Regions from separate parts of the Micromonospora sp. NPDC049275 genome, predicted to be linked through region 2. Evidence: riboswitches for the same ligand, from Rfam matches in the RefSeq annotation. Region 2 holds a riboswitch; each other region holds the start of a gene.
The links. Region 2 has a riboswitch for cobalamin ahead of cobN (cobaltochelatase subunit CobN). Riboswitches for the same ligand answer to the same signal wherever they lie in the genome.
Positions count from the first base shown of each region.

Region 1: linked by a shared signal. The riboswitch ahead of ACGFIE_RS02850 (ABC transporter substrate-binding protein) and the one ahead of cobN (cobaltochelatase subunit CobN) in region 2 are both predicted to bind cobalamin.
Region 3: linked by a shared signal. The riboswitch ahead of ACGFIE_RS24415 (ribonucleoside-diphosphate reductase subunit alpha) and the one ahead of cobN (cobaltochelatase subunit CobN) in region 2 are both predicted to bind cobalamin.

Region 1 is NZ_JBICSN010000001.1:603,056-612,821, reverse strand. It holds gene mqnE (aminofutalosine synthase MqnE) at 209-1,378, shown strand; gene ACGFIE_RS02870 (hypothetical protein) at 1,402-1,839, shown strand; gene ACGFIE_RS02865 (DUF4229 domain-containing protein) at 1,910-2,182, shown strand; gene ACGFIE_RS02860 (C39 family peptidase) at 2,301-3,638, opposite strand; gene ACGFIE_RS02855 (M14 family metallopeptidase) at 3,862-5,739, shown strand; cobalamin riboswitch at 5,863-6,008, shown strand; gene ACGFIE_RS02850 (ABC transporter substrate-binding protein) at 6,092-7,021, shown strand; gene ACGFIE_RS02845 (FecCD family ABC transporter permease) at 7,188-8,252, shown strand; gene ACGFIE_RS02840 (ABC transporter ATP-binding protein) at 8,312-9,103, shown strand; gene ACGFIE_RS02835 (VOC family protein) at 9,075-9,766, opposite strand, start outside.
Region 2 is NZ_JBICSN010000002.1:401,233-410,998, reverse strand. It holds gene cobN (cobaltochelatase subunit CobN) at 1-1,368, opposite strand, end outside; cobalamin riboswitch at 1,648-1,777, opposite strand; gene ACGFIE_RS07295 (MBL fold metallo-hydrolase) at 1,974-2,825, shown strand; gene ACGFIE_RS07290 (hypothetical protein) at 2,876-3,211, opposite strand; gene helR (RNA polymerase recycling motor ATPase HelR) at 3,481-5,643, shown strand; gene ACGFIE_RS07280 (hypothetical protein) at 5,662-6,324, shown strand; gene ACGFIE_RS07275 (aldo/keto reductase) at 6,405-7,301, opposite strand; gene ACGFIE_RS07270 (MFS transporter) at 7,381-8,667, opposite strand; gene ACGFIE_RS07265 (LacI family DNA-binding transcriptional regulator) at 8,832-9,766, shown strand, end outside.
Region 3 is NZ_JBICSN010000009.1:81,251-91,016, reverse strand. It holds gene ACGFIE_RS24420 (ribonucleotide-diphosphate reductase subunit beta) at 1-47, opposite strand, end outside; gene ACGFIE_RS24415 (ribonucleoside-diphosphate reductase subunit alpha) at 86-2,410, opposite strand; cobalamin riboswitch at 2,601-2,820, opposite strand; cobalamin riboswitch at 3,018-3,092, shown strand; gene ACGFIE_RS24410 (CbtB domain-containing protein) at 3,151-3,354, shown strand; gene ACGFIE_RS24405 (CbtA family protein) at 3,345-4,109, shown strand; gene ACGFIE_RS24400 (histidine phosphatase family protein) at 4,106-4,717, shown strand; gene ACGFIE_RS24395 (GTP-binding protein) at 4,881-6,341, opposite strand; gene ACGFIE_RS24390 (dynamin family protein) at 6,338-8,191, opposite strand; gene ACGFIE_RS24385 (IniB N-terminal domain-containing protein) at 8,307-9,191, opposite strand; gene ACGFIE_RS24380 (Hsp70 family protein) at 9,489-9,766, shown strand, end outside.

The DNA.
Region 1 (9,766 bases), on a different contig from region 2:
GCTCGGTGGGCACGGCCGTCGGGACGCTACCAGTGTGTGAGTTCCGCCCCACCTTGTCTTACCGCACGATGGCAGTGATGTCGATGCATCGGCGGGTTACGGGAGGCTGAGAGTCCGGTGAACTGGATCGCTGCCGCCGACCGTGCCGCCGGGGCCACCCGAGTGCCGACGTACCCTCGGGAGGGACCGCAGGTGGAAGGGACGTGCCATGGACGCCGGACTCAAGCGTGAGCTCGAAGCGAAGGTGTACGCCGGTGAGCGGCTGAGCCGCGAGGACGGGATCGCCCTCTACGACAGCGACGACCTGACCTGGTTGGGGCGGCTGGCGCACCACAAGCGCACCGAGCTCAACGGCGAACGCGTGATGTTCAACGTCAACCGGCACCTCAACCTCACAAACGTGTGCTCGGCGTCGTGTGCGTACTGCTCGTTCCAGCGCAAGCCGGGTGAGAAGGACGCGTACACGATGCGGATCGACGAGGCGGTTCGCAAGGCCAAGGAGATGGAGGACGAGCAGCTCACCGAGCTGCACATCGTCAACGGCCTGCACCCGACGCTGCCGTGGCGCTACTACCCGAAGGTGCTGCGCGAGCTGAAGGCGGCGCTGCCGAACGTCAAGCTCAAGTGCTTCACGGCGACCGAGGTCCAGTGGTTCGAGAAGATCAGTGGCCTGAGCGCCGACGAGATCCTCGACGAGCTGATGGACGCCGGCCTGGAGTCGCTGACCGGCGGTGGCGCGGAGATCTTCGACTGGGAGGTCCGGCAGCACATCGTCGACCACGCCTGCCACTGGGAGGACTGGTCGCGGATCCATGCCCTCGCGCACCGCAAGGGCATGAAGACCCCGGCGACCATGCTGTACGGCCACATCGAGGAGCCCCGGCACCGGGTCGACCACGTGCTCCGGCTGCGCGAGTTGCAGGACGAGACCGGTGGCTTCGCGGTCTTCATCCCGCTGCGCTACCAGCACGACTTCGTCGACTCGGCGGACGGCAAGATCCGTAACCGGATCCAGGCGCGCACCACGATGGCCTCGCCGGCCGAGTCGCTGAAGACGTTCGCCGTGTCCCGGCTGCTCTTCGACAACGTGCCGCACCTGAAGAACTTCTGGGTCATGCACGGTCTCTCGGTGGCCCAGCTCTCGCTGAACTTCGGCGTGGACGACCTGGACGGCTCGGTGGTCGAATACAAGATCACCCACGACGCCGACTCGTACGGCACCCCGAACACCATGCACCGCGACGACCTGCTGCACCTGATCTGGGATGCCGGGTTCCAGCCGGTCGAGCGGGACACCCGCTACAACGTGGTCCGGGAGTACGACAAGGCGCCGTCGCTGGCCGAGCGCCGCGCCGAGCCGCAGCAGGTCTGGGCCTGAGGCACCACGTACCCTCGCAGTCGATGACCGAGCAGCGCGGATCCGAGCAGCAGGGCGGGTTTCCCCGGCGGGACGCCGAGGGACGCGTGCGTACCCTTGGTGACCTGCTCGGGGTGTGCCTGGCCGGCCTGGTGATCGGCGTGCTGGCGCTCGTGTTGTTCGAGTGGGCGTTCGCCTCGTTCGGCGCCGGCGACTTCGGCCACACCAACGGTTGGCTGGCGGTGATCCTGCCGGCCTGGCTGTTCTGGGACGACTTCCGGGCCTGGGATTTCGGTGCGGCCCGGGTGGTGGCGGCGCTCGTCGCGCTTGCCGTCGCGCTGCTCGTGGGGCTGGTGGTCGCCGGGTTGGGTGCCGGGTTCCCGGCGCTGCTGTCCGGCGCGTTGGGGGCGGCGGCGTTCACAGTGGCGTACGCGATGGTCTGGTTCCCCGGCGTCCGTTGGCTGGCCCGCCGGACCGGCTGACCCCGACCGCCCGCCGGGCGGGTCGACCTCCGCCGACACCGGCGGGCGAGCAGAGAGCGGAGTGGTGCAGGTGAGCGCGGCGGTCAAGTACACGCTGGGCCGGGTCGGGCTGTTCGTCGCCGTGTTGGCCGGCCTCTGGCTGGTCGACATGAACGTGTTTCTGAAGTTGATGCTGGCGCTGGTCTTCTCCGCCGCGCTCTCCTTCTTCCTGTTGCGCGGCTGGCGCGACGAGATGGCCGCTGAGATGGCCGACGCGGCCGACCGCCGCCGCACGGAGAAGGAACGTCTCCGCGCAGCCCTGGCCGGCGAAGACCAACCCCCCACCCCGCCCACCGACTCCTAGAGTTGATCATGAAGTTATTGCCGCGACACGCCGAGTAGTCGGGCAATAACTTCATGATCACCGCGCCGGGGTGGGCCCCGGGGCCGGGCCGGTGGGCCGGGTGGGTGGGGTGCGGGGGCTACCAGTTGGTGGAGCCGGGGACCTTGGGCCAGGGCTTTGACGTCGGCTTGATCAGGTACGCGACGCCGCCCGAGCCGCCGGAGACTCCGCCGCTGGCGTTTGTGCGCTTGGTCCGCAGCCAGATCTGCTCGAACTGCGCACGCTTGTAGACGTTGCGCACGACGTCGTTGCTCGACGACGCGGGGTCGTTGACGATGACGTCGCCGTCGGCGGTGAAGCCGATCACCACGAACAGGTGCCCGGAGGTGCCGTAGTTCGCCCCGTCCAGCTCGCTGGCGAGGAAGGACTGGCTGGTGACCACGGGGATGCCGGCGGCGATGAAGCGCTCCAGCTCGTCCAGCGAGTGCAGTCGGGTCACCCGCCCCTCCAGCCCGGGGAAGCTGGCCGCGTACGCGGTGTTGAACGGCCAGTTCCCGGCGCCGTCGTACGCGTAGTCGTAGGTCATCCGGGCGGCGTGGTTCACCGTCGGATCGGGGTAGGTCGGGTCCACCCAGGAGGTGTCGGCCGCCGACGGCTTGCGCCCCCAGTACTCGACGACCATCTCGGTGGAGGTGGGCGAGCACCACGCCTCGCCGCCGCCGTCGTACTCGGGGTAGTGCCCGGCGTGCACGTTCTGCGAGTAGCGCGGCACCGGCAGCTCGACGCCCCAGGCGATGTGCCCGGCGCTCGGCGGGACGGTGAACCGGTCCGGCACTGTGGAGCTCATCGCGCCGAGCATCCGTACGACAGGCGCGGCGGTCTGCCCGGGCGCCCGGTAGAGGGTCAGCCGCAGCTGGTACGACCGCAGCAGCACTCCGGCGTCGGCGTCGTCGATGCTGAACGTGTCCGTCCAGATCGTCGACCAGGGGTCGCCCTGTTCGTCGACGCTGGTCCGCTTGATGTCGGTGTCGCCGGACGCCCAGCGGCCCAGCACGTACCAGGGGGTCTGGTCGCCGCTGGTGTAGCCGCCCTGCATCTCCACCTGGATCCAGGTGCCGGCGGGGGTCTCGGCGTTCCAGGAGGCGATCAGCTCGGTCGCGTCGAAGCCGATCCGGGTCACCGGCGAGGTCCAGGTGCCGTACTCCCAGGTGCGGGTGGTGCCGGTGTGCGGGTCGGCGTACTCGATGGTGCCGGCCGGGCGGGCCAGGGTGACGCCCGCTCGCGCGCCGGGCACGACGCGGGTGCCGTCCTGGCTGCCCCGGTGCCAGTCGGCGGGGCCGGACCAGTCCTGGAAGGTGATCTGCTCGTCGTGGGCGGGGGAGGGCGGCCGGGCCGCCGTCGCGGGGGCTGCGGTGGCGAGCAGGGTGAGCGCGCTGACGCCGGCGAGGGCGGCCGCGTGCAGGCGGGGACTGGCCATGGGTGCTCCGCGGTGTCGAGAGGGGCATCGTCGCTGGTCAGTTTTCCGCTTGGAGGGAAGTTTCGCCAGATGTTCAGCAGTAGAAAATCTTTGCCGCCGCGATGGTCCACCTGGGATGGACGGGACGGCATCCAAGGCAGCGAGCAATATTGATATGACCATGTGACTGATGGTGAAGTGTGCTTCACCGAGCGGGACATCCCGCCCTCCGAGGAGGTAGTCCATGACCCTGGACAGACCCCACCCTCTCCGTCGCGTCCTGGTGCTCGCCGTCGTCACCGGGCTGGGAATCGTCACCGTCGCCGCCGGACCTGTCGCCGCCCAACCGGCACCCGACCGGACCGCCGAGCCGGCCGCCGCCGGCTACCGGGTGCTCGGGCCCCGGACCCTCGCCGAACGCAACGCGGTGGCCCGCACCGGGGCCGCAATCGACTACTCCGAACACGGCGTGCTGCACATCTCGGCCACCGCCGCCGAGGCCGCCGCCATCGGCAAGCTCGGCTTCCGGTTGGAACCGCTCGCCCCGCCGCCGAACGCCGAACGCGGCGCCGGCGAGGTGGGCACCCTCGCGTTCCCGCCCGCCGACTCCAACTACCACGACTACGCGGAACTGACCGCCGTCGTGAACCAGGTCGTCGCCGACCATCCGGCCATCGCCCGCAAGACCAGCATCGGTACGTCGTACGAGGGCCGCGACCTGATGGCCGTGAAGATCTCCGACAACGTCGGCACCGACGAGAGCGAGCCGGAGATCCTGTTCAACGCCCAGCAGCACGCCCGCGAGCACCTGACCGTCGAGATGGCGATCTACCTGCTCAACCTCTTCACCGACAGCTACGGCAGCGACTCCCGGATCACCAACCTCGTCAACGGCCGGGAGATCTGGATCGTGCCGACCGTCAACCCGGACGGCAGTGAGTACGACATCGCCACCGGCTCGTACCGGTCCTGGCGCAAGAACCGCCAGCCCAACAGCGGCTCGTCAAACGTCGGCACCGACCTCAACCGCAACTGGGGCTACAACTGGGGCTGCTGCGGCGGCTCCTCCGGGTCGACCTCGTCGGAGACCTACCGTGGCCCGTCCGCGTTCTCCGCGCCGGAGACCCAGGCGCTGCGCAACTTCGTCAACGGCCGGGTGGTCGGAGGCGTCCAGCAGATCAAGGCGAACATCGACTTCCACACGTACTCGCAGCTGGTGCTCTGGCCGTACGGCTACACCACCGCGAACACCGCCACCGGAATGAGCGCCGACCAGTACAACACCTTCGCCACCATCGGTCAGCAGATGGCGGCCACCAACAACTACACCCCGGAGCAGTCCAGCGACCTCTACATCACCGACGGGGACAGCCTCGACTGGATGTGGGCGACCCACAACATCTGGGCGTACACCTTCGAGATGTACCCCGGCTCGTCCGGCGGCGGCGGCTTCTACCCACCCGACGAGGTGATCACCGCGCAGACCACCCGCAACCGGGAGGCGGTGCTGCTGCTCAGCGAGTACGCCGACTGCCCGTACCGGGCCATCGGCAAGCAGTCGCAGTACTGCGGCGGTGGCGGCGGCACCACGGTCTGGTCGGACACCTTCGAGACCGCCACCGGCTGGACCACCAACCCGGCCGGCACCGACACCGCCACCCTCGGGGCATGGGAACGGGGCGCCGCCCAGGCCACCACGTCCTCCGGCGCGAAGCAGCTCACCCCGTACGCCGGATCCAACGACCTGGTCACCGGTCGGCTCGCCGGCTCGGCGGCGGGTGACCACGACGTCGACGGGGGCGTGACAAGCGCCCGGTCCCCGGCGGTGGCCCTGCCGTCGTCCGGCACGCTGACCCTCTCGCTGGCCTGGTACCTGGCGCACGGCTCGAACGCCTCGTCGGCCGACTACCTGCGGGTGAGCGTGGTGCACAACGGCGGCACCACAGCCCTGCTCACCCAGGCCGGCGCGGCCGCCAACCGCAACGGGAGCTGGGCGGTGGCGAACCTCAACCTCACCCCGTACGCCGGCCAGTCGGTGCGGATCCTCGTCGAGGCGGCGGACGCCTCCGGCGCCAGCCTGGTGGAGGCGGCTGTGGACAACGTCACCATCACGGCCTCCTGATCGGGTGGGGCCCCGTTCCGCCCCTGCGGGGCCCCACCACCCGCTCCCGAGACTCCGGATCCGGGACATATGCCGCCCCTACGTCCACCGCATCGATCGACGGGTTCTGATCAGCACTTGATCGATTCGGCACGTCCCGGCGGTGCGCTACCGTCTTATCGACCACTCCGCAGCGAAGCCGGTGCGAAACCGGTGCTGTCCCGCAACTGTGATGCCCCGCCCGACGGTGGGGACGAGCCAGGTCGCCTGCGGACGGGTCGCGAAACGCGCTCTCGAGGAAGGGCGCCTCGTGGGCGGGCGTACGGAAGTCCTGTCGGCGAAGCACCACACTCCTCGACCGACAGGAGGCCCCATGTCCAGACGTACCCCTCGGCTCCTCGCCGCGACCCTCGCGGTCGCCGCGCTCGCCCTCGGCGCCTGCGCCGAGAAGACCGACGACAAGCCGGCCACGGGCACCGCGGCCGCCAGCTACCCGGTCACGGTCGGCGCGCTCACCCTCGACAAGCGTCCCGAGAAGATCGTGTCGCTCTCGCCCAGCGCCACCGAGATGCTCTTCGCTATCGGCGCGGGCCCGCAGGTGAGCGCGGTGGACGACCAGTCCAACTATCCGGCCGACGCGCCCAAGACCGACCTGTCGGGCTTCCAGCCCAACGCCGAGGCGATCGCCGGCAAGAACCCCGACCTGGTGGTGCTCTCCAACGACACCAACAAGATCGTCGACCAGCTCGGCAAGCTGAAGATCCCGGTGTACCTGACCCCGGCGGCCACCACGCTTGACGACTCGTACGCGCAGATCACCGACCTGGGCAAGCTGACCGGGCACGCCGACCAGGCCGCCGACGTCGCCAGCCGGATGAAGGACGACATCGCCAAGCTGGTCAAGGACCTTCCGCAGCGCACCGAGAAGCTCACCTACTACCACGAGCTGGGCCCGGAGCTGTACAGCGCGACAAGCAAGACGTTCATCGGCTCGATCTACAGCCTGGTCGGCCTGACCAACATCGCCGACCCGGCCGACGCCGACGGCAAGAACGGCGGCTACCCGCAGCTGTCCCAGGAGGTCATCGTCAAGGCCGACCCGGACTTCGTCTTCCTGGCCGACTCCAAGTGCTGTCAGCAGAACGCCGACTCGGTCAAGGCCCGCAGCGGCTGGTCCGGCCTCACCGCCGTGAAGAACAACCAGGTGGTCACGCTTGACGACGACATCGCCTCCCGCTGGGGCCCCCGTGTCGTGGACCTGCTCCGGGTGATCATCGACGCGGTCGCCAAGGTGCCCGCGTGACCGACGTCCGTCGGTGACCGGGACACCGCCGATGGCCGCCCCGCCACCCGCCAACCCGCCGGCCGGGACGCCATCCTCGTCCCGGCCCGGCGGGCCGCCGTCCGTCGCTGGATTGCCGTCTCCTGACCGGCCCGGCGGGCTGCCCTCCGGCAGTCGGGACGCGGGGTTGCCCCCCGCCCGGTCGCGGCCCGCCGGAGTGCGCAAGCGCTGGTTGGTCGCCGGCGTCCTCGCGGTGCTCGTCGCGCTCCTCGCCGGGGTGTCGCTCGGGCCGGTCAGCCTGCCGCCGGGAAGCGTCGCCGCCGAGCTGCTCAACCTGATCCCCGGGGTGCACCTCGACAGCGGGCTGACCGAGCGCGAGATCGCCATCGTCACCGAACTGCGGCTGCCCCGGGTCGTGCTGGGCCTGCTCGTCGGCGGTCTGCTCGCCCTGGCCGGCGGCTGCTACCAGGGCGTGTTCCGCAATCCGCTGGCCGACCCGTACCTGCTCGGCGTGGCCGCCGGCGCGGGCCTCGCGGTCACCGCGGTGATCGCCCTCGGCGGCGTCGGTCGACAGGGCGCGATCTCCGGGCTGCCGTTGACCATTCCGCTTGCCGCGTTCGCCGGCTCGCTGCTCGCCGTGACGATGACCTACCTGCTCGGCGCGGCAGGCGGGCGGAGCAGGTCCCCGGCGATGCTGATCCTGGCCGGGGTCGCGGTCTCCGCGTTCCTCTCCGCCGGGCAGACGTACCTGCTCCAGCGGCACTCCGACAGCATCCAGCCGGTCTACTCCTGGCTGCTCGGCCGGCTGGCCACCGCCGGCTGGCACGACGTGCTGCTGGTGCTGCCGTACGCCGCCCTGACCACGGTGGTGGTGCTGCTGCACCGCCGCGAACTGGACGTCCTCACGGTCGGCGACGACGAGGCGAAGAGTCTCGGCCTGCACCCGCAGCGCTCCCGCTACCTGCTGATCGCCGCCGCGTCGCTGGGCACCGCCGCGGCGGTCTCCGCGACGGGGCTGATCGGCTTCGTCGGCATCATCGTGCCGCACACCGTCCGGCTGCTCGCCGGGTCGAGCTACCGGGTGATCCTGCCGCTCTCCCTGCTGTTCGGGGCCGCGTTCCTGGCCCTGACCGACGTGGTGGCCCGAACCGCCGCCGCCCCGACCGAGGTGCCCATCGGCGTGGTCACCGCCCTGCTCGGCGGCCCGTTCTTCGTCCTCGTGCTGCGTACCGCCCGACGGGCACTCCTGTGAACCCCGAGTCCGCCACCAGCCCGGCCGGCAACGCCGCGCGTCCCGCGGGCGCTGGCCCGTTGGCCGTCGAGGTGTGGGGGTTGCACGTCAGCCTGGACGGCACGCCGGTCCTCGCCGGCGTCGACCTCACAGTCGTGGCCGGCGAGTGGGTCACCGTGATCGGCCCGAACGGCGCCGGCAAATCCACACTGTTGCGCGCCGTCGGCGGCCTGCTGCCCGCGCCGCAGGCCATCACCCTGTTCGGTACGCCGAGCGCCGCGCTGCGCCGCCGCGACCGCGCCCGGGTGGTGGCGACTGTGACGCAGTCCCCGGTGGTGCCGCCCGGCATGTCGGTGCTGGACTACGTGCTGCTCGGCCGCACCCCCTACATCCCGACGCTGGGTCGGGAGTCGACAGCGGACATCGCCGCCGTGCACGAGGTGCTGGACCGCCTGGACCTGACCGGCTTCCACCGCCGCGAGCTGGCGACCCTCTCCGGGGGAGAACGACAGCGGGTCTTCCTCGCCCGCGCGCTCGCCCAGGGCGCGACGCTGCTGCTGCTCGACGAGCCGACAAGCGCGTTGGACATCGGCCACCAGCAGGAGGTCCTGGAGGTGGTCGACCAGTTGCGCCGCGCGCACGGCCTGACGGTGCTCGCCACCATGCACGACCTCTCCCTGGCCGGCGAGTACGCGGACCGGATGGTGCTGCTGGCCGACGGTCGGGTGGTGGCGACGGGAACCCCGCACGAGGTGCTCACCGAACATCTCCTCGCCACCCACTACCGGGCCAGCGTCCGGGTGATCCCGGGCACCAACGGCCCCCTGGTGGTCCCCGTCCGGCCTAGCTCCGGTCGTCACCCAGGTCGATGACCGAGAAGAGGGCGCCCTGGGGGTCGCGGAGGGCGGCGAATCGGCCGGTCGGGATGTCGCGGGGTGGCACCAGGATGGTCCCGCCCAGTTCGGCGGCGCGAGCGGCGGCGGCGTCGGCGTCGGTGACCGCGAAGTACACCGTCCAGTACGCCGGGAGATCGGCGGGGAAGTCGTCGGCGAGCGGCGGCATCATCCCGGCGACGACCCGCGCGCCGAGCCGCCACCCGGTGTACGTCATGCCGCCGACCGGCTGTTCGTCCGGCTGCCACCCGAACACCAGCTCGTAGAAGACCTTCGCCCCTTCCGGGTCGGGGGTGACCAGTTCGTTCCAGCTCATGGCTCCGGGCACGTTGAACGCCTCGGCGCCGGGCATCGCCAGTGGCTGCCAGACGCTGAACGTGGCGCCCGCCGGGTCGGCGAACACCGCCATCCGGCCCCTGTCGAAGACCTCGAACGGCGGCACCACCACCTGCCCGCCGGCCCGCTCGACCCGGCCGGCGACGAGTTCCGCGTCGTCGGTGGCGACGTACGTCGACCAGATCGGCACCTGGTCGGGTATCGCCGGCGGGCCGACACCGGCCACCGGTCGGCCGTCGAGCAGGAAGACCGTGTAACCGCCCGCCTCGGGTTCCGGTGTCACCCGTCCGGTCCAGCCGAACAGCT
Region 2 (9,766 bases):
GAAGCGCAGCCCGGCGAGCACCATGTCGCCGCCCTCGGTGTACAGCTCGCCGGGCGGCTCACCCCAGTGCTCCCGCATCCGCTCGCGCAGCTCGGCCGGGACCTGGTCGAACCACCGCCGGTACGTCTGCCCCGGTATCCGGGCCTCGGCGGCGGCCAACTGCTCCGGGGTGAGCCACTCCACGTCGTGACCACCGGCGGCGATCAGCGCGTGGATCAGCGCGTCGCCGTCCTCGGGTGGCGGCGCGTCACCCAGGTCGTAACCCGCCTCGGCGAGCGCGGCGAACAGCCGGACCGCCGAGACCGGGGTGTCAAGCCCGACGGCGTTGCCCACCCGGGAGTGCTTGGTGGGGTACGAGCTGAGGACGACGGCGACCCGCTTGTCGGCGTTGGGCACGTACCGCAGCCGGGCGTGGCGCACCGCGATGCCGGCCACCCGGGCGGCCCGCTCGGCGTCGGCGGCGTACACCGAGAGACCGTCGGCGTCGATCCGCTTGAACGAGAACGGCACGGTGACGATCCGGCCGTCGAACTCGGGGATCGCCACCTGCATGGCCGCGTCCAACGGGGACAGCCCGGCGTCGCTGCCGGCCCACTGCTCGCGGGTGCTGGTGAGGCAGAGCGCCTGGATGACGGGCACGTCCAGGGCGGCTAGCGCGCCGACGTCCCAGGCGTCCTCGTCGCCGCCCCCGGAGGCGTCCGCGGCGACCGCGCCGCCGGCCGCGAGCACGGTGACCAGCAGCGCGTCACAGCGGGCGAACAGCCCGAGTGGGCCGGCGCCGGTGGTCAGGCCGCGCAGCGAGCCACAGAAGATCGGCAGCGGGTTGCCCCCGGCCTCCCGCACGGCGTCGGCCAGCACGTCGACGAACGCGGTGTTGCCGGCGAGGGCGTGCGCCCGGTAGAAGATGATCCCCACGGTGGGCCGGTCCGGGTCGGTCGGGTGCTCGCCGTGCACCCCGTACGCCGGGGTGGGCGCGGGCGGGGCGAACCCCTCGCCGGTGAGCAGCACCGTGTCGCCGAGGAACCGGGCCAGGTGCCCGAGGTTGTCCGGCCCACCCTCCACCAGGTACGCCAGCGCCTGGGTGACCACCCCGGACGGCACCGTGGAGACGGCCATCAGCTCCGCGTCGGGCACCGCCTCGCCGCCGAGCACGACAGTCGGCACGCCGGTGGCGAGCACCGCGGCGAGGCCGTCCGGCCACGCCTGCCGACCCCCGAGCAGGCGTACGACGGCGAGGTCGACCCCGTCGAGCAGGGCGGGCACCTCGTCGGCGGCGACCCGTGCGGGGTTGGCGAGCCGGTAGTCGGCGTCACTGGCGCGGGCGGCCAGCAGGTCGGTGTCGGCGGTGGAGAGCAGCAGAACGCGCACGGCAGGCTCCGGACGGTAACGTCGGCACGCTCGCGGGAGCGGCCTGGCGACGGATGGGCGCAGGGTTCAGCGGAGGCCGCGATCGGGCCCGCTCACCGGCGTACGGCCGGGGACGACGGGCGGCGCGGTCCGGAACTCAGCAGTGAACGGAGTCGATGCCGATCGCGGCGACGACACGGCCGCGGTGCGGGGAACGGCACGCGCCGTCGATGATGGAGACGCCAAGCGTCATCGGGTCCTCCTCGGGTGTCCACGCCCTGGGGTACGTCCCGACGGCCGAAGTATCCTGGCTTCCGGATCGACGCTCTCCCCCGGCCTTCCAACCGCAGACACACGGCCGTGACTCGCGAGGGGGGATCGCTCCCCGGTGACAGTGGCGGGACCGCGTCGGATTCGCACCGACTTCCTTCACTGCCGTCAGGCCGCGAATGCTGCCACACCGCAGCGCCGCCGGTCAACGCCACCCGGCTCCCGCCTCAACGGCCACCGTCGATCGAGAGATGCCGATTGCGTGGGTTCGAAAACACGCTCGGACGGCGCCTTCGGGTCGATGTCCGCGCCCTTTGCTCTGCTTCAACCAACGCAACACAGAGACGCCGGCACTGTTGCCTCCGCTGAAGCAGAGCGAAGGAGACAAGCGGGCACTGGTCGCCTGGCGGGAGGGCGGATCGCCACCGGTCCACCTAGGATCGAGGGACGTCCGATCCAGCGGCCACTATCGATCCGGGAGGTCGAGCGCCATCGTCGCCCCGCAGTTTCGTCACCTCGCCGGCCGGGTCTGGCTGTGCCCCGGCGACCCCGACCCGGACGCGGTCCAGGCCGGTGTCGCGGTGGTCGCCGACGAGCGCGGCAGTGTGATGATCGACGCGGGGCAGAGCCCCGCCCACGCCGCCGAGATCCGCGCCGCGCTGGCCGCCGCCGGGCTGCCGGAGCCGCGCTGGCTCGTCTACACCCACCATCACTGGGACCACGTGTGGGGTGCCTGCGCCTGGCCCGGGGTCGAGATCATCGGGCACGCTTCGGGCGTACCGCTGCTCGGCGCGGAGGCCGCCCGGCCGTGGAGTCACCGCTACCTGCGCGAGCAGGTGCGGGCCGATCCACGCCTCGGCCCGAGCTTCCGGGCCCGGGCGCTCGCCATGGACTCGTGGGACGGGTTCGCCGTTCTGCCGCCCGCCCGGACGTTCACCGACACCGACGAGCTGCCGGTCGGGGTGCGGTTGCGCCACGTCGGCGGCGGGCACGCGCCGGACTCGATCGTGGTGTCGGTGCCCGACTCGGGCGTCCTGCTGCTGGGCGACTGCTTCTACCCGCCACCGGCACATCTGCGCCGGCCCGAGGACGGCCTCGACCTGGCGCTGATCCGCCGGCTGCTCGACGACGACCACGGCTGGTACGTCTCCAGCCACGCCGAGCCCATGACGCTGCAGCAGGCTCGGTCGTACGTCCAAACCGACTGATCCCGCCCCGAAGCCACGTCATCGGGACCCCGACGCGCCCCGCCCGAGGCTCAGCGGGCGTGACGCTCCGGGTGCGCCCGGTTCCAGGTGCGCATGCGCTCCGGGTAGCCGGTGCGGGCCGCCTCGTACAGCGGAACCGCGTGCTTGCGGGCGATGGCGCCCGCGGCGCGGGGTGTGCCGGTGCGGCGGCGGATCCATTCGCCGTCGTGGGCGATCGCCACCACCGTGGTGTCGGTCGCGGTGGTCTCCGGTTCCAGGTAGAACTCCACTCCCCGACGGCTGGCGACGAACGCCTCCAGCGCGGCGAGGTCGTCCCGGGTGGCCTCGCGGTCCAGCTTCGTCGGGGTCGCCTCGGCGCCCCGTGACCGCCTGTTGAACCAGCTCATGCCCAGCCCCTCTCCTCGGACGCCTCTCCAGTTCAGCACCGATTCCTGGCAATGGGCTGCACGCCGGGTGGGAGAAATCTGACTCGTCGGGCCACAGGGACACCGGGCCGTAGGGACAGCGGGCCGCAGGGACACTCGGCGCACGGGAGGGGCGACACACCTCCCGCCATATCCAACATATACCGCATGGGGGGACTTGCGGCAAGGCCCCAGGTGTACCGCAGAATTGCCCGTCCAAGGCCAGGACCTGCGGAAACGGGAGCCAGTACATGCACAAGTCGTCGGCGGCGGACGCCGTGTTCGACCTTCCCGACAACCTCGCCGCCAAGGCCGATCCGGCGCTGATCGCCCGTGACGAGCAGCACTTCGCCGTCATCGCGGCGAGCCTGGAGCAGTCGATCGCGGACCTGTCCGACCGCCTCGACGCCGAGCGCCGGGCACCCGCCGGCAAGGGGCGCCAGGCGGTCGCCCGCGACGAGGAGGTCCGCCGGTTGACCGGTCGTCTGCGGGCCCTACGTCGCTTCGGTCTGGACCTGTGCCTCGGACGCATCGTCAGCGCCGACGATCCGGAGCCCGTCTACATCGGGCGCTTCGGCCTCACCGACGGGGGCGGTCGTCGGCTGCTGCTCGACTGGCGGTCCCCGGCCGCCGAGCCGTTCTTCGGGGCTACCCACGCCAACCCGATGGGTCTGGCCAGCCGCCGCCGGTACCGCTGGACGCTCGGCCGGATCCGCGACTACTGGGACGAGGTGTTCACCCCGGACGGGTTCGAGGGGCACGCGGCGCTCGACGACCAGTCCGCGTTCATCGCCAGCCTCGGCGGCAACCGGTCGGCCCGGATGCGCGACGTGCTCGGCACCATCCAGGCCGACCAGGACGCCATCATCCGGGCCGGATCGCGAGGCGCCCTCGTCGTCGACGGTGGTCCGGGCACCGGCAAGACAGTCGTGGCCCTGCACCGCACCGCGTACCTGCTCTATTCCGACCCGCGCCTCGGCCAGCGCCGCGGCGGGGTGCTGTTCGTCGGGCCGCACCAGCCCTACCTGGCGTACGTCGCCGACGTCCTGCCCAGCCTCGGCGAGGAGGACGTGCAGACCTGCACCCTGCGCGACCTCGTCCCGGAGGGTGCCACGGCGACCGTGGAGACCGACCCGGAGGTGGCCCGCCTGAAGTCCTCCGCCGACCTGGTGCGGGCGATCGAAGCGGCCGTGCGGTTCTACGAGGAGCCGCCGACCACGGCGACGACGGTCACGGCCGGCGACACCGAACTGCGGCTGAGCGCTGACGACTGGGCTCAGGCGTTCGAGGCGCCCGGACCCGGCACCCCGCACAACGAGGCGCGGGACGAGATCTGGGAGGAGTTGCTGGCGATCCTGCTCGGGAAGTACGACGGCGACGAGTCGGACGACCTGGTACGCCTGTCGCTGCTGCGCAACCGCGACCTGCGTACGGCGTTCCACAACGCCTGGCCGCTGCTCGACGCGACGGAGATCGTCGCGGACCTGTGGTCGGTGCCCGCCTATCTGCGCCGGTGCGCCCCCTGGCTCGGCCCCGACGACATCCGCCGGCTGCGGCGCGCGGACGCCCGCGCCTGGACGGTGTCCGACCTGCCCCTGCTCGACGCGGCACGGCAGCGGCTCGGCGACCCGGAGTCGTCCCGGCGTGCCCGCCGCCACGAGGCCACGATCGCCGCCGAACGCGCGCGCATGGCCACCGTCGTCGACGAGCTGATCGAGGCGCACGCCTACGACGACGGTGAGGGCGTGCTGTCGAGCCTGCGTCAACTGGATCTGCAGGACGCGCTCGTCGACGAGGCAGTCCTGTCCCGCGCCGACCCGGATCTGCTGGCCGGCCCGTTCGCGCACATCGTCGTGGACGAGGCGCAGGAGCTGACCGACGCGCAGTGGCAGATGCTGCTGTCGCGTTGCCCGTCGCGCAGTTTCACCATCGTCGGGGACCGCGCCCAGGCCCGGCACGGGTTCACGGAGTCGTGGCAGGAACGGCTGAGGCGCATCGGGCTCGACCGGGTCACCATGACCTCGTTGAGCATCAACTACCGGACGCCCCAGGAGGTCATGGCGCAGGCCGAGCCGGTCATCCGGGCCGTCCTCCCGGACGCGAACGTGCCGACGTCGATCCGCGCCAACGGCATCCCGGTGGCCCACGGATCGGTCCACGACCTGGACGCGATCGTCGACGGCTGGCTCGCGGAGCACGCCGACGGGATCGCCTGCGTCATCGGTGAGCCCACGTACCGACCGACGACGGATCGCGTCCGGTCGCTGACCCCGGAGCTGTCCAAGGGGCTGGAGTTCGACCTGGTAGTGCTCGTCAACCCGGAGACGTTCGGCGAGGGGATCCAGGGGGCTGTCGACAGGTACGTCGCGATGACCCGCGCGACCCAGCGACTCGTCGTCCTCACCAACTCCTGACCTCGTAGGCTGCCGGACGTGTCGACTGACGTGCGAGAGGCGGCGGCGTACGACAACGCGCACTGGTGCGCCGCCGTGTGCGCCAGCCACGGGCTGACCGGCCGGATCGACGCCGACGCGTGGTCGGTGCCCCGCCGCTCCCCGCAGTGGTATCCCGACGCGGTCACCCTGCGCCCCGGCGTCGACCCCGAGGCGCTGCTGGCGCGGATCGACGCCGGGGCGGGCGCGTCGGTGAAGGACAGCTTCGCCGACCTCGACCTCTCGGCGTACGGGTTCCGGGTGCTCTTCGAGGCGCACTGGATCCACCGCCCGCCCACCGATCCGCTCACCGACCCGCCGCTCACCCCGGTCACCAGCGCGGAAGGGCTGGCGGCCTGGGCGAGCGCGCACGGCGGCGGGGAGCTGTTCCGCCCGGCGCTGCTGGCCGTCCCGCGCGTCCGCGTGCTGGCCCGCCACGACGAGCGGGGCGCGGTCGTCGGCGGGGCGGTGGTCAGCGGCGACGACCCGTCCGGCGTCTCCAATTTGTTCGCCAACACCGGCGACCCCGCCGCGATCTGGCGTGGGGTCGTCGCCACCCGGCCCGGCGTCGCCCTGGTCGGCTACGAGACGGCCCCCGACCTACCACCCGCCCGCCAAGCCGGCTTCCTCCCCGCAGGCCCCCTCCGGGTCTGGCTCCGGTGATCATGAAGTTAGCGGCACGACACGCCGACATCGACGACAACAACTTCATGATCACCGGGCTGGTGGGCCGGGGACAGGGCTCACCCCAGGTGGGTCAGGTCTTCGGGCGTTAGGCGCAGGGCGGCGGCCGCTATGTTCTCCTCCAGGTGGGCCTTGTCGCCCGTGCCGGGGATCGCGAGGACGTGCGGGCCCTGGTGCAGCGTCCAGGCCAGGCGTACCTGCTGGGGGGTGACGCCGTGGGCCCGGGCGACCGCCTCGACGGCCGGGCCCTGCGCAGCGCCCGCGCCCGCCTCCCGATTGGTGCCGGCCAGCGCGAAGAAGGGCACGTAGGCGATGCCCCGCTCGCCGCAGGCGTGCACGAAGGCGTCCTGCTCCCGGTACGCGTCCACGCCGTAGTTGTTCTGCACGCAGACCACTGGCGCGATGTCCGCCACCGCGTCCAGGTGCTCGAGCCGGGCGCCGGACAGCCCGAGGTGGCGGATCAGGCCGGCGGCGCGCAGCTCGGCGAGAACGCCGAACCGCTCGGCCAACGGCACCGGGCCGGGTCCCCGGCCCAGGCGCAGGTTCACCACGTCCAACTGGTCGCGGCCGAGGCGGCGCAGGTTCTCCTCGACCTGGGCGCGGAGCTGTTCCGCGGTGACCGCCTCGGCGAATCCGGTCACCGGGTCGTAGCCGAAGCCGACCTTTGTGGCGATGACCAGGTCTTCGGGGTACGGGGCGAGCGCCGCCCGGATCAGCTCGGTGGCGTAGCGGACGGGGCCGGTGCCCACCCGCAGGGTGCCACCGGGTGAGACGTAGAAGGCGGCCGTGTCGATGTGGTTGACGCCCAGCTCCACGGCACGACGCAGGACCGCGATCGCCCGGTCCCGGTCGGGGTTCGCGGTGATCCGCATCGAGCCGAAGCCCATCCGATGCACGGTGCGGTCGCCCAGGGTCCAGCTGCCCGCCGCGGCGGCGGTGATCTCGTCGGTTGGCATCGGGCGACCGTAGCCAGCGCGGGCACGCGGCGCACTCGGCCGCGCACCCGATACCGCCGAACCCCGATCCGGGTTAGTTTTATCGTGCTGCCGGAGCCGACTCGTCGGCCGTTTCCCGCGCCGCCGGCGCCGGCTCGCCGGTGTGCGGCGCGCGCAGCGCCGGCACCAGCGCCAGCGTCGGCAGGAGCAGCAGCGGCACCACCAGCAGCGCCCGCAGGGTGCCGACGTGGTCACCGAGCAGGCCCAGCAGCGGCGGCCCGCCCAGGAAAGCCGTGTAGCCGATCACCGCGACCACGCTGACCCGCACCGCCGCGTGCGCCTCCTCGTCGGCCGCCGCGCTCATGCCGACGGGGAAGCCCAGCGACGCGCCGAGGCCCCACAGCGCGACGCCGACGATGGCAACCGGCCCGGAGCCGGCAAGCACGGCCAGAGTGGCGCCGGCGGCGGCGAGCAGGAGGGTGCCGCTGAGCACCGGCACCCGACCCCAGCGGTCCAGCGCGACGGTGCCCACGGTCCGCCCGAGGGTCATACCGACGACGAACACGCCGAAGACCGCCGCTCCGGCCGCCTCGCTCAGGTCCCGACCGTCGACGAAGGCGACAGCCAGCCAGTCGTTGGCGCTGCCCTCGGCGAATGCGGCCACCAGCACGAAAAGCCCGATGAGCAGGGTGCGCGGCTCACGCCAGGCGGCGAGCTGGGCGCGGCGGCGGCCGGCCGGGCTGGTGTCCGCCGTCTGGTTGGCCGCGTCGACGGCCGGTTGGGGCAGGAACATCCGGGAGGCGAGCACGGTGCCGACGAGCACCACCACCGCCACCGCGGCGAGGTGCGCGCCGACCGGCACGTCCAGGCGGGCGGCACCGGCGCCGAGGCCCGCGCCGGCCACCGACCCGAGGCTCCAGGCCGCGTGGAAACGGGGCATGACGGTACGCCCCAACCGCCGCTCCACAGTCGCGCCCTCGACGTTCATGGCCACGTCGCAGGCACCGGAGCCGTAGCCGAAGGCCACCAGCCCCAGCCCGACGACGACTGCCGACCCGGCGACCGTCGCGCCGAGACCGGCCACGACAAGGCCGACCGCGACCAGCACGGTGGCGATCGTCACGCTGCGGGCCGAGCCGAGGCGCTGGGCGAGCAGACCGGAGGTCGGCATGGCCAGCAGCGCGCCCACGCTCATCGCCAGCAGCAGGAGCCCGAGGCGCCCGGCAGAGAGGTCCAGCGCCTCGCGGACGGCCGGCACCCGCGAGAACCAGCTGCCGACGGCCAGGCCGTTCAGGGTGAAGGTGACGGCGACGCCGTTGCGGGCGAGCCGGACGATGCCTGCCGGAACTGTGGTGTCGGGGGCGGCCGGGCTGGTGGGGGCGCTCACAGCTGTGGTTCCTCTTCCTCGGGGTGATCTCCTGGCACGATCGCACACCTGAGAGCGCTACCACCACAAGCGGGCCACCACCCCTTACCGACGACACGCAGGTCGGGGGATGATTCCTGGCAGGCGTACGCCCGCTGCGGGTGGGCGCCGGGGGGAGGGTCACGATGACGGCAGCGGCACACCGGCCGGCCACTCTGGATGACGTCGCCCGGGCCGCCGGGGTGTCCCGGTCCACGGCCTCGCGGGTGATCGCCGGGACGGGGTTCGCCTCGCCGGCCGCCCGGGAGCGGGTGGTGACGGCCGCCGACCAGCTCGGTTACGTGCCCAACCCGGCCGCCCGGGCGCTGGTTCGCGGCGGCGGCGTACGGCTGGTGGTGGCCGCCGCGGCGACAAGCGCGGCAGTGCTGGACGACCCGTACGTCCACCGGGTGGTCGGCTCGGCGGCCCGGGTGTGCGCGCCGGCCGGCGTCGGGGTGGCGCTGCACTGGCTGCCGCTCGGCGACCCACGCGCCCTGGAGCAGCTCGCCGCCGACCGCAGCGTGTGCGGCGTCGTGCTTGTCAACACCACCGAGGCCCTGCTGGACGCCGTACCCCGGTCGCTGCACGGCCGGGTCGCCTCGATCGGCATCGGCTCGGCAGAGGTGCCGTCCTTCGACGTCGACAACACCGCCGGCGCGGGCGCGGTGCTGCGCCACCTGTACGCGACGGGCCGCCGCCGCATCGCCATGGTGACCGGCCCGGCGTGGCTGCCGTGCTCGCGGCGCCCCGTGCAGGCGTACCGCCACCTGATGCGCCAGGCCGGCCTGCCCGAGCGGGTCGTGGACGGCGACTTCACGGCGGCACGTGGCCGGGCGGCGGCCGGCGAGGCGCTGCGCCGCTGGCCGGACGTGGACGCGATCTACGCGATCAGCGACGAGACCGCGTTCGGGGTCATCGCGGCGCTACGCGACGGCGGTGTGCGGGTGCCCGGTGACGTCGCGGTGGCCGGTTTCGACGACATCCCGCTGGCCGGCATGACCGCGCCGGCGCTGACCACCGCGAGCCACCCGGTGGGCCGGATCGCCACCGCGGCGGCCACCGCCGTGCTGGCCGGCCGCCC
Region 3 (9,766 bases), on a different contig from region 2:
TAGCGCATCGGGCGGAGAGTGAGATCCATCCCGGGGTCGAGCAGCATGTGCGTGGTCCTCGTGTCGGTGGTGGTGTCGGGAACGGTCACTGGCACGCCTCGCACGACTCGGGGTTCTCCAGCGAGCAGGCCAGCGCCTCGGCGTCGACGGTGACGGGTGCGACCGCGCTGACGGTTGCCTGCTGGATCCGCGTGGCGGGGCGTGAGCGCAGGTAGTAGGTGGTCTTCAGCCCGGTCTTCCAGGCGTACAGGTACATCGAGGAGAGCTTGCCGATGGTGGGCGAGGCCAGGAACAGGTTCAGCGACTGGGACTGGTCGATGAACGGCGCGCGGGCGGCCGCCAGGTCGATGAGCGACCGCTGCGGCAGCTCCCACGCGGTGCGGAACAGCTCCCGCACGTCGGCCGGCAGCTCCGTCACGGCCTGCACCGACCCCTCCGCGCGCCGGATCGCCGAACGGATCCGCTCGGTCCACAGGCCACGCGCCTTCAGCTCGCCGACCAGGGCCGTGTTGACCTGGAGGAACTCCCCGGACAGGGTCTCGCGCTTGAACAGGTTGGACACCTGCGGCTCGACGCACTCGTAACAGCCGGCGATCGAGGCGATGGTCGCGGTCGGCGCGACCGCCACCAGCAGCGAGTTGCGCAGCCCGTACGCCCCGACCCGCTGGCGCAGCGCGGCCCAGCGCGCGGTCTGCGTACCCTCGACGCCCCACAGGTCGGGCTGGAGCTGGCCCCGCGCGGCCCGGGTCTGCGCGAACGCGGGATGCGCCCCGAATTCGCGCGCCAGGTCGGCGGAGGTCTCCAGCGCGGTCAGGTACAGCTCCTCGCTGATCCGCGTGGACAGCTCCCGCGCGGCCGGCGAGTCGAACGGCAGCCGCAGCGCGAAGAACACGTCCTGCAGGCCCATCAGCCCGAGCCCGACCGGCCGCCAGCGGGGGTTGCTCGCCGCGGCCTGCGGGGTCGGGTAGTAGTTGATGTCGATGACCCGGTCGAGGAACGTCACAGCCGTCCGGACCGTGGCACGCAGCCGTTCCCAGTCGATGCCGCTCTCGGTCAGGTGGGCGGCCACGTTCACCGAGCCGAGGTTGCACACCGCGGTCTCGGCGTCGCTGGACACCTCGACGATCTCGGTGCACAGGTTGGACAGGTGCACCACGTTGCCGGGCTCGGCCGTCTGGTTGCACAGCCGGTTGGCCGCGTCCTTGAAGGTCATCCAACCGTTGCCGGTCTGGGCCAGGGTCCGCATCATCTTCCCGTACAGCTCGCGCGCCGGCACCTGCCGCACGAAGCGGCCCTGCGCCTCGGCCGCCCGGTACGCGGCGTCGAACCGTTCCCCCCACAGGTCGGGCAGCTCGGGCACCTCGTCCGGGTCGAACAGCGACCACACCTCGTCGGCCTCGACCCGGCGCATGAACTCGTCCGGGATCCAGTTGGCCAGGTTCAGGTTGTGGGTACGCCTCGCGTCCTCGCCGGTGTTGTCCCGCAGCTGGAGGAACTCCTCGATGTCCGGATGCCACGGCTCCAGGTAGACGCAGGCCGCGCCCTTGCGTCGACCGCCCTGGTTGACCGCCGCGACGCTCGCGTCAAGGGTGCGCAGCCACGGCACGATCCCGTTGGACTGGCCGTTGGTGCCGCGGATCAGCGCACCCCGGGACCGGACCCGGGAGTACGCGATGCCGATGCCACCGGCGAACTTGGACAGGTTGGCGACCTGGGCGTAGCGCGCGTAGATCGAGTCCAGCTCGTCGCGCGGCGAGTCGACGAGGTAGCACGAGGACATCTGGGTGTGCCGGGTACCGGAGTTGAACAGCGTCGGTGAGCTGGGCAGGTAGGCCAGGCTGGACATGAGCCGGTAGAAGTCCACCGCCTCGTCCGGCGTACGGGACAGGCCGCAGGCCACCCGCAGCAGCCAGTACTGCGGGGTCTCCAGCACCAGCCGGCTGGTGGGGTGACGCAGCAGGTACCGGTCGTAGACCGTGCGCAGGCCGAAGTACTCGAAGCGACGGTCGCCGTCGGCGTCGACGGCGTCGTCGAACGTGCCGGCGTGCGCGGCGACGAACGCGGCGGTCTCGTCTCCGATCAGGCCCTCGGCGTGGCCGGCCCGGATCGCCGCGCTGAACGAGGTGACGCCCTGCCGGCGTACCTCCCGCTCGACGTGGCTGGCCAGCAGCCGGGCGGCGAGGCGCGAGTACTGCGGCTCCGTACCGATCATCTCGGCAGCGGTCTGGATGGTCAGCCGGTCCAGCTCGGCCGTCGTCGCGCCGTCGTACAGGCCGCTGATCGTGCGGGTCGCCACCCGCAGCGGGTCGACGTCGGGCAGGTCGTCGGCCCAACGCTCGACCGTGGCGACGAGCTTGCGCACGTCCACCGGCTCGCTGCCGCCGTCGCGTTTGCGGACCTGCGTCGGCATACGCCCCAGGGCCGTGTCGCCGTCGGCCGGGGTCACCTCGGTAACTGTCACCACTCACTCCTCGCGAGTTTGAGGACCTGATGGCCCTCGGCGCGAGGCGACCGACACCGACGGACGCCACGCCGACGGCGGCGTGGATCCGAAAGGCGTCGGCCGTCCCACGCGGCCTCGGACCACCGCCCACCCGGATGCGGGTACGCGGCGCGCTGGCAGGTCTTCGGACTCGCGGGCACGACCGGGGTCACCCGGTCTCCTACTGGCCGTCGCTTCCCAGGCCAGATGGCGGCCCAGTGCTGATGACGGCTGTCGTTCCCACTCACCGCTGCGGGGCAGTCCCGGAATTTCACCGGGTTCCCTCTTGCCTCGGCCACCCTGGGGTGAGTGGCCGAACCAGCTGCGGTCGACACCATATATAGGGGCGACAGGGTTTGTCACACCCCACATGTCGGGGCCGGGCGTGTCGCGGCCGCCCGCGACGGCCGTCGTCGATCCGGTCGACGCCCTCGGGTGGGCGGCCGTGGGGCAGCGTCGTGATCGGACTTCGTCGCCGGCTTGACCGAGGAGAACCGGCACCGATACGGTCGACCCACATCTGCGGCGACGCGAGGGAAGCCGGTGAGAATCCGGCGCGGTCGCGCCACTGTGAGCGGTCCCCGGCCTGGGGAGCCGCGAGCCAGGACGCTCGGTCGTCCGCAGCCTTGCGATGGGGACGCGTCATCCCCGAGGAGGTTCGTGCACACATGTCCAGTTCCACGTCCAGCCAGCCGCTGGTGCACCCCGCTGTCCCGACCCGTCTCCTGTGGACGGTCCTGGCCACCGTCGCCGTGCTCACCCTGCTGGCCTATCTCGTCGCCTTCGACCAGGGCGCGGTCTCGCGCAGCGGGATGTACCTGCACGAGCTGATGCACGACGGCCGGCACCTGCTCGGTGTCCCGTGCCACTGACCGGCACCGCACCCACGTTCGTCACGGTTCTCCTGCGCGGGCTGCTCGCCGGCCTGGTGGCCGGTCTGCTCGCCGGAACGTTCGCCTACGTCGTCGGCGAACCCCACGTCGAGGCGGCCATCGCCATCGAGGAGGCGGCGACACACGCCGAACCCGCCACCGGTGGGCACCAGCACGACGAGGACGCCCTGGTCAGCAGGAACGGCCAGCGCGGCGGGCTGTTCCTGGCCACCGCACTGTTCGGCGCCGCGATGGGTGGCCTGCTGGCCACGGCGTACGTCCTGCTGACCCGGCGGCGACGGACCCCTGACGACGGACGGTCCGGGCTGCTCCTGGCCGGCGGCGCGCTGCTCGGCGCGGTGATCGTGCCGTTCCTCAAGTACCCGCCGAATCCCCCGGCCGTCGGCGACCCGGCCACCATCAACCAGCGCACGGTCACCTACCTGCTGCTGGTGGTCCTCGGGCTGGTGGCGGTCTGGTCCGGTTCGCTGGGCTACCGGTCGGTCGGCGCACAGGCGCCCGTGTGGCTGCGCGCCAGCGCGGCGGTCGGCGGTTTCCTGCTGGTCACCGGCGTTGCCTACGTGGTGCTGCCGTCGTTCCAGGAGGTCCCGGGTGACTTCCCCGCCACGCTGCTGTGGAGCTTCCGGCTCGCCTCCCTCGGCACCCAGGTGGTGCTGTGGACCGGGATCGGCCTGCTCTTCGCAGCCCTGATGCACCGGCAGCGCGCGGTCGCCGACGCACAACCGGCCGGGTGAGCGCCACCAGCCTGCGGCTGGTCGCCCACGGTCACACCGCCGCCCTGCGGCGAGCCCGCTTCGGCGGGGACGACGGACTGGACGAGGGTGGCCGGCGCGCAGCCCTCGCCCTGTCCGGGCTGGTCCGGCGGGCGTCGTCGAGCGACACCGACGCCTGCCTGTCCAGCCCCGCGGCGGCGGCCGTCCAGACCGCGTACGCCCTCGGCCTCGCGCCCGCCGTCGAGACGGCGCTTGTCGACTGCGACTACGGCGACTGGACCGGCCGGTCACTGGAAGAAATCGCCGCCGCGCAACCCGACGCCCTGCACGAGTGGATGTCCACCCCGGACGCCGCGCCGCACGGGGGCGAATCCGTGGCCGACCTGCGCGAGCGCGTCGGCCGGTGGCTCGACGAACAGCGCGGCGTCGGCCGACGGGTCACGGCCGTCACCCACCCGCTCGTGATCCGGGTGGCGGTCGTGCACGCCCTGGGCCTGCCGTTGGCGACGTACCGGCAGCTGGACGTGGAGCCGTTGGCGATCGTCCGGCTCACCGACCACGGCCGACGGTGGCAGCTCCGGCTGAGCGCGCCACCGCAACCTGCGACGGCGACACCGCCGAACCGGTGACGAGGGGGGCCGGAAGTGGCCCCTGTAGAGCTGCCCCAGACGTGGGGCACCGGCGCCCGCACGGAAGAACCTGGCGGACAGACCTGCCCGACGGACCTGGCCGGACGGGCCGACGAGCGGATGAGCCCGCGAGCGATATGTGGACGCCCCGGGCGTACGACGCTCAGCGACCGCCCGCGGCCAACTCGGCCAGCATCCCCTCGCAACTGCGGACGACCACCTCCGCGCCCCGGCGCTGAGCCAGCGGGAGCAGCGGATCCTCGGCCCGGTCCCGCCACCGCCACTGCGCGTCGGCGGCGACCTCCCAGAGCCGCTGCACGGTCGCCTCGTGCTCGACGCCGAGCCGCGCGGCCAGACCCACCCCGTCACCACCGACCAGGCGCTGCGCCTCGGCGGCCAACTCGGCGTCGAAACCGAGGCGGGCGTTGCGCAGCGCCACCAGCAGGCGCAGCTCCCGGAACTCGTGTGCGCCCGCCAGGATCTGCTCGATCGCACCGACCAACTCGTCGGCGCCGCGTACCGGCTCGGCCCGCACCAGGGCCTCCACGGCCGCCAGCGCCGAGCGTGCCTTGAGTGTGTCGCGACGATCGACGAAACATCGGGTCATCGACTCCCGCAGCTCGGTGAGCCCACTGCGTCGGATCAGCTCGGCCGACAGGGTCACCCGGGTGTCGAACCCGCTGCGGACCAGGGTCGTCGCGAGCCGGATCCCGAAGAGTCCGAACCGGTCCAGCAGAGCGGCGCGCACCTCCGAATCCAGGTGCACCGGAAGCTCGCCACGGACGAAGCGGTCGGCGGAGAGCAGGTGGGCCTCCAACTCGACGCGGGACGCCCCGGCCAGCGTCGCGAGCGCGGCGAAGTCGGATTCGCTCAGCATCCGGCCCGCGAGACCGATCGCCCCGCTGCACGCCACCACGTTCACGGCCAGCGCGCCCACCCGGGGATCACGGTGGTGCCGGCGGGCCAGCTGGCGCGCGGTGAGCAGCCCGTCGATCCGGCCGCCGCCCACCTCGTCCGCCCGGGACAACACCATGATCACGTTCACCGGGGCGGCCTGCCCGACGACACTGTCCCGAGCGGACTCCAACACCCGCAGGTCACTGTCGCGGCCGTCGCGGGTCAGGAACAGCACCGCGTCGGAGTCCCGCAGGACGCGATCCAGCACCGGCGCGTGGCCCTGCTCGTCGACCGCGGCGAGCGCCGGGGTGTCGATGAGCGTCACCTGCCGCAGCGCCCGCGTCGGCCACCGCACCACGATGTCGCGCACCTCCCCGATCCGCCAGCCCAGATCCACCCGCATCCCGGTCGCCGACTTGACCACCGTCAGCTCCTGCGGCGGCTGGCCGACCGGGTAGGCGGTGGCGTGCGGCGAAGGGCCGTCCTCGTACCAGGTGAAGACGCCGTCCGCGCCCTCGACCGGCGCGACCTCCTCCCCCATCAACGCGTTCAGCACCGTCGACTTGCCGGCACGCCACGGGCCGGCAACCGCGATCCGCAGCGGCTGCTCCAGCCGCGCCACCTGGTGCCGCAACCGCCCAACCGCCCGCGCGTCGTGCTGGTAGAGGTCCATGGCCCGGTGCAGCAGCCCCCACGCCGCCTCGTCCAGTCGCACCCCGACCGTCATGCCCCCGGCTCCAGCAGTACCGGGGTGGCGCGGGTGGCGGTCAACTGCTGGGACTGCTCGTAGAGCGCGGCCAGGCGGGTCATCTTCAGCCGGATCTCCCGCTGCCGCTGCTCGCGCAGGGCGACATCGGTGTCCGCCTCCTGCTTCGCGCTGCGAAACGACTGCACGATGGCCTCCTGCAACTCCTCGGTCAGCGCCGTGAAGTGGTCGCGCAGCATCCGCTGCACCTGGCGGGCGGCGTCGCGGCAGTCCCGGACCATCCGGACGAAGAACTCGTCCACATGCCGCTGGATGGCCGTCTTGACTGTCGCCTGCCGGCGGCGCAGCAACTGCTTGCCCTCGTCGCGGATGCTCTTGCCGCCGAAGAGCGCGCCGATGCCGACCGAGACCGGGTTGATCATCGGCATTCCGGCCAGGGTCGTCGCGAGGCCGAACATCAGCATGCCGCCGTACGAGCCCTTCATGCCGGTGAACAGCTTCTGACCCGTGGTGAACCTGTCGATCCGCGGCCGTTCCAGGTCCGGCAGCCGGTCGCCGAGATCCTCAGGCATCGTCATCGACCAGGGCGGCAGCACGTCGTGGCCGTACCTGTCGAAGGTGGCGGCCACCCGGCGCGCGATCCAGTCGCAGCGCTGGACCAGCCACTCGTGGTTGGCCTCCGCGGCCTCGACGAGGCTGCGCTCCAGCCAGTCGGCGAAGGTGTCCCAGGCGGTGAGGGGATCGGCCGTGTCGAACGCCTCGTCGACGGCACGCAGGATCTGACGAGTCCTGTCGCGCAGGTCGTACTCGATGTCGGAGAGCAGGTCGGCCATCTCGTCGGCGAGCGTGTTCTGCCAACGGGTGGAGCAGCGGCGCAGCTCGTCGACCTCCCGCTGCGCCGCGTGCAGCCGGGAGATCGGCCCGGACTGCTCCTCGGCCTCCTGCGTCGCCAGCTCGGCACGCAGCGGCGCGGCCAGTTGCTCCACCACCGTACGGGCCACCGCCTGCACCGACGTCCGCGCCAGGTGGTCGGCCTTGCCGGTCAGGTCCCGCTGCAGGCGGGCGATCAGCGCCGGGAACCCGGACTCGGCGTTGAGGCCGCGATCGTCGGTCGCCGCCGCGCGCAACCGCAGGGTCGCCGACACCGGGATCAGCTGCGCCGCGACGCCGGCGTCCGCGAGGTGCTGCCGGTTGCGCTCGGCCACCACACGCCAGTCCGCCACGAGGTCGGTCTTGCTCTGCACCACCACCACGTTCGGCTGCGAGCGGGTGACGTGCAGCAGCATGTCCAGTTCGGCGACGGAGAGTTCCCTTGTCGAGTCGGTGACCAGCAGCACGGCGTCCGCGCGGGTGCAGGCAGCCACCTCCGCGGCTCCGCCGAGCGCCGCGACCTGGTCGGTGCCGGGAGTGTCCACCAGCACCAGTCCGGCGGCGAGCAACGCGCGGGGCAGGCCAACCTCGACGTACGCCGGACCGCCGCCCGGCCGCCGCCCAACCGTGCCGGCCACCCCGGCCGCGACCTGGTCGAGCGCCAGGGGGGTCCGCTCGACAAGCGTCGCGGCCGGGGTACCCGCGGGTCGTCCCGGCGCCGGCGGTGCCTGGATCACGGCTGCGGAGGTGGCCTCGGCGTGCTGCACCACTGTCGGCAGGACCGTGGTACGACCGTCGCCGACCGGGCAGGCCGGCGCGTTGATGATCGCGTTGATGAGCTGGCTCTTGCCCTGGTTCGGCTCGCCGACGACCAGGACGCGCAGCTTCGGGTCCAGCAGTTGAGCACGCTTCTGTCGGACCGTCTGGAGCAGGTCACCGCGACCGTGTGTGTTGCACGTCCGGGCGATCTCGTCCAGTACGTCCAACCAGATCCCCGCCATCACCGCACCAAGTGTGCGGATTTCGGCTCAATTATCAAGAGGGACCGGAAGGGAACCCGGGAAGAGCCGGGCCGCCCGAGGCGACCCGGCCCCCCGCTTCCGACGAGAACCCCCGTCAGAGCAGACCGCCGGTGAGGCCCAGCAGCCCGTGGTCCGACGAGGCGGGCCCCCCGTCGTGCACGTCGCCGGTCACACCGTCGGTGACCCCTCCGGTCACGTCACCGACCGTGCCGGTGACACCGGGGAGGAGACTGTCCACGTGGTGCGTGACACCGCCCACCACGGACGGGACGTCGACAGGCGGCACCACACCGCCGACGGCGCCGTCGCCGAGGCCACCCAGGGTGTCGTGGACGCCGAGGGAACCGACGAGGCCGCCCACCTGACCGTGCGCGTCGGAGAGGACACCGCCGGTCAGGTCGCCGCCGAGGAGATTCGGGTCGGTGCCGCCGAGCAGGCCGGTCGGGTCGCCGACCGTGCCGGTCACGTCACCGAGCACCGGGTCGGCGATGCCGTCGACCGGCTGCACCACATCCGCGTCGAGGGTGTGCGCCACGTCGGCCACACCGGTCAGGTCGGTGTCCAGGCCGCTCGGGCCGATGCCCAGGCCGACGCCGGGAAGCACTGTCACCCCGGCGGCGACGGTCGTCGGGTCGACGGCGATGGCGCCGAGCACGCCGGCCTTGACGTCCACCCCCGCGGGAGAACTGGTGACGCTGATCTGCTGCGCCACGCTCTGCAACTGGCCGACCACGTCGGTCGTGTCGGTCACCAGCGGGTCGAATCCGAGCTGACCGACGGCCGGGACCAGCGGCGCGAGGCCCTGCCCCGGCGCGTAGTCGACCACCAGCGGCACGACGTCCTGCACGTCGGCGGCGGTGATGTCGCTGAGCCCCGCGGCGTGCAGCGCGCCCTCCGGGTCGAGGTCGAAGGCCGACCGCGCGTCCGGGTTGGTCAGCAGGTCGAGCACGAAGTCGTGCAGGGTCTGTTGCGAGTCCATGTGCCGGTTCTCCTCGGATTGGCGTCGGCGACCGTCGTTCGTCGACAGTCACGCTATTGCGGGGGCCGATGCCGGACATCGGGGCTCGACCCGCATCCGATCCCGCCGCGTTAGGGCCTTGATCGGCTCCACCGTTAGGGGGACTGGGGGAAACCGTCCCGGCCAGATTAGGGTCCCGACCAGGGAGCGATCTCTGGTACGAACGTAGGAGCCCGCGGGTTTCGCCGGGGGCGGGTCGCCGGGCAGCGCCGACGCCATCGCCACCAGAGGGCCAACTCGCGGAAAGAGAAGAGACGGATGCCGTACGTCCTGGGGATCGACATCGGAAGCACCAACACCGCCGCCGCCGTCGCACGGCGCGACGGTCGCACCTGGACGCGCCCGGAGACCGTCCCGCTGAACGCCGGCTCGCCTCTCGTACCGTCGGTGCTGCACCTGGCCGAGGACGGCGCGCTGCACATCGGCGGGCCCGCCACCGACGACGGCAGCCGCACCACCAGGGACTTCGTCCGCCGCATCGGCGACGACGTGCCCCTGCTGCTCGGCGGCGAGCCGTGCGCGCCGCAGACGCTCAC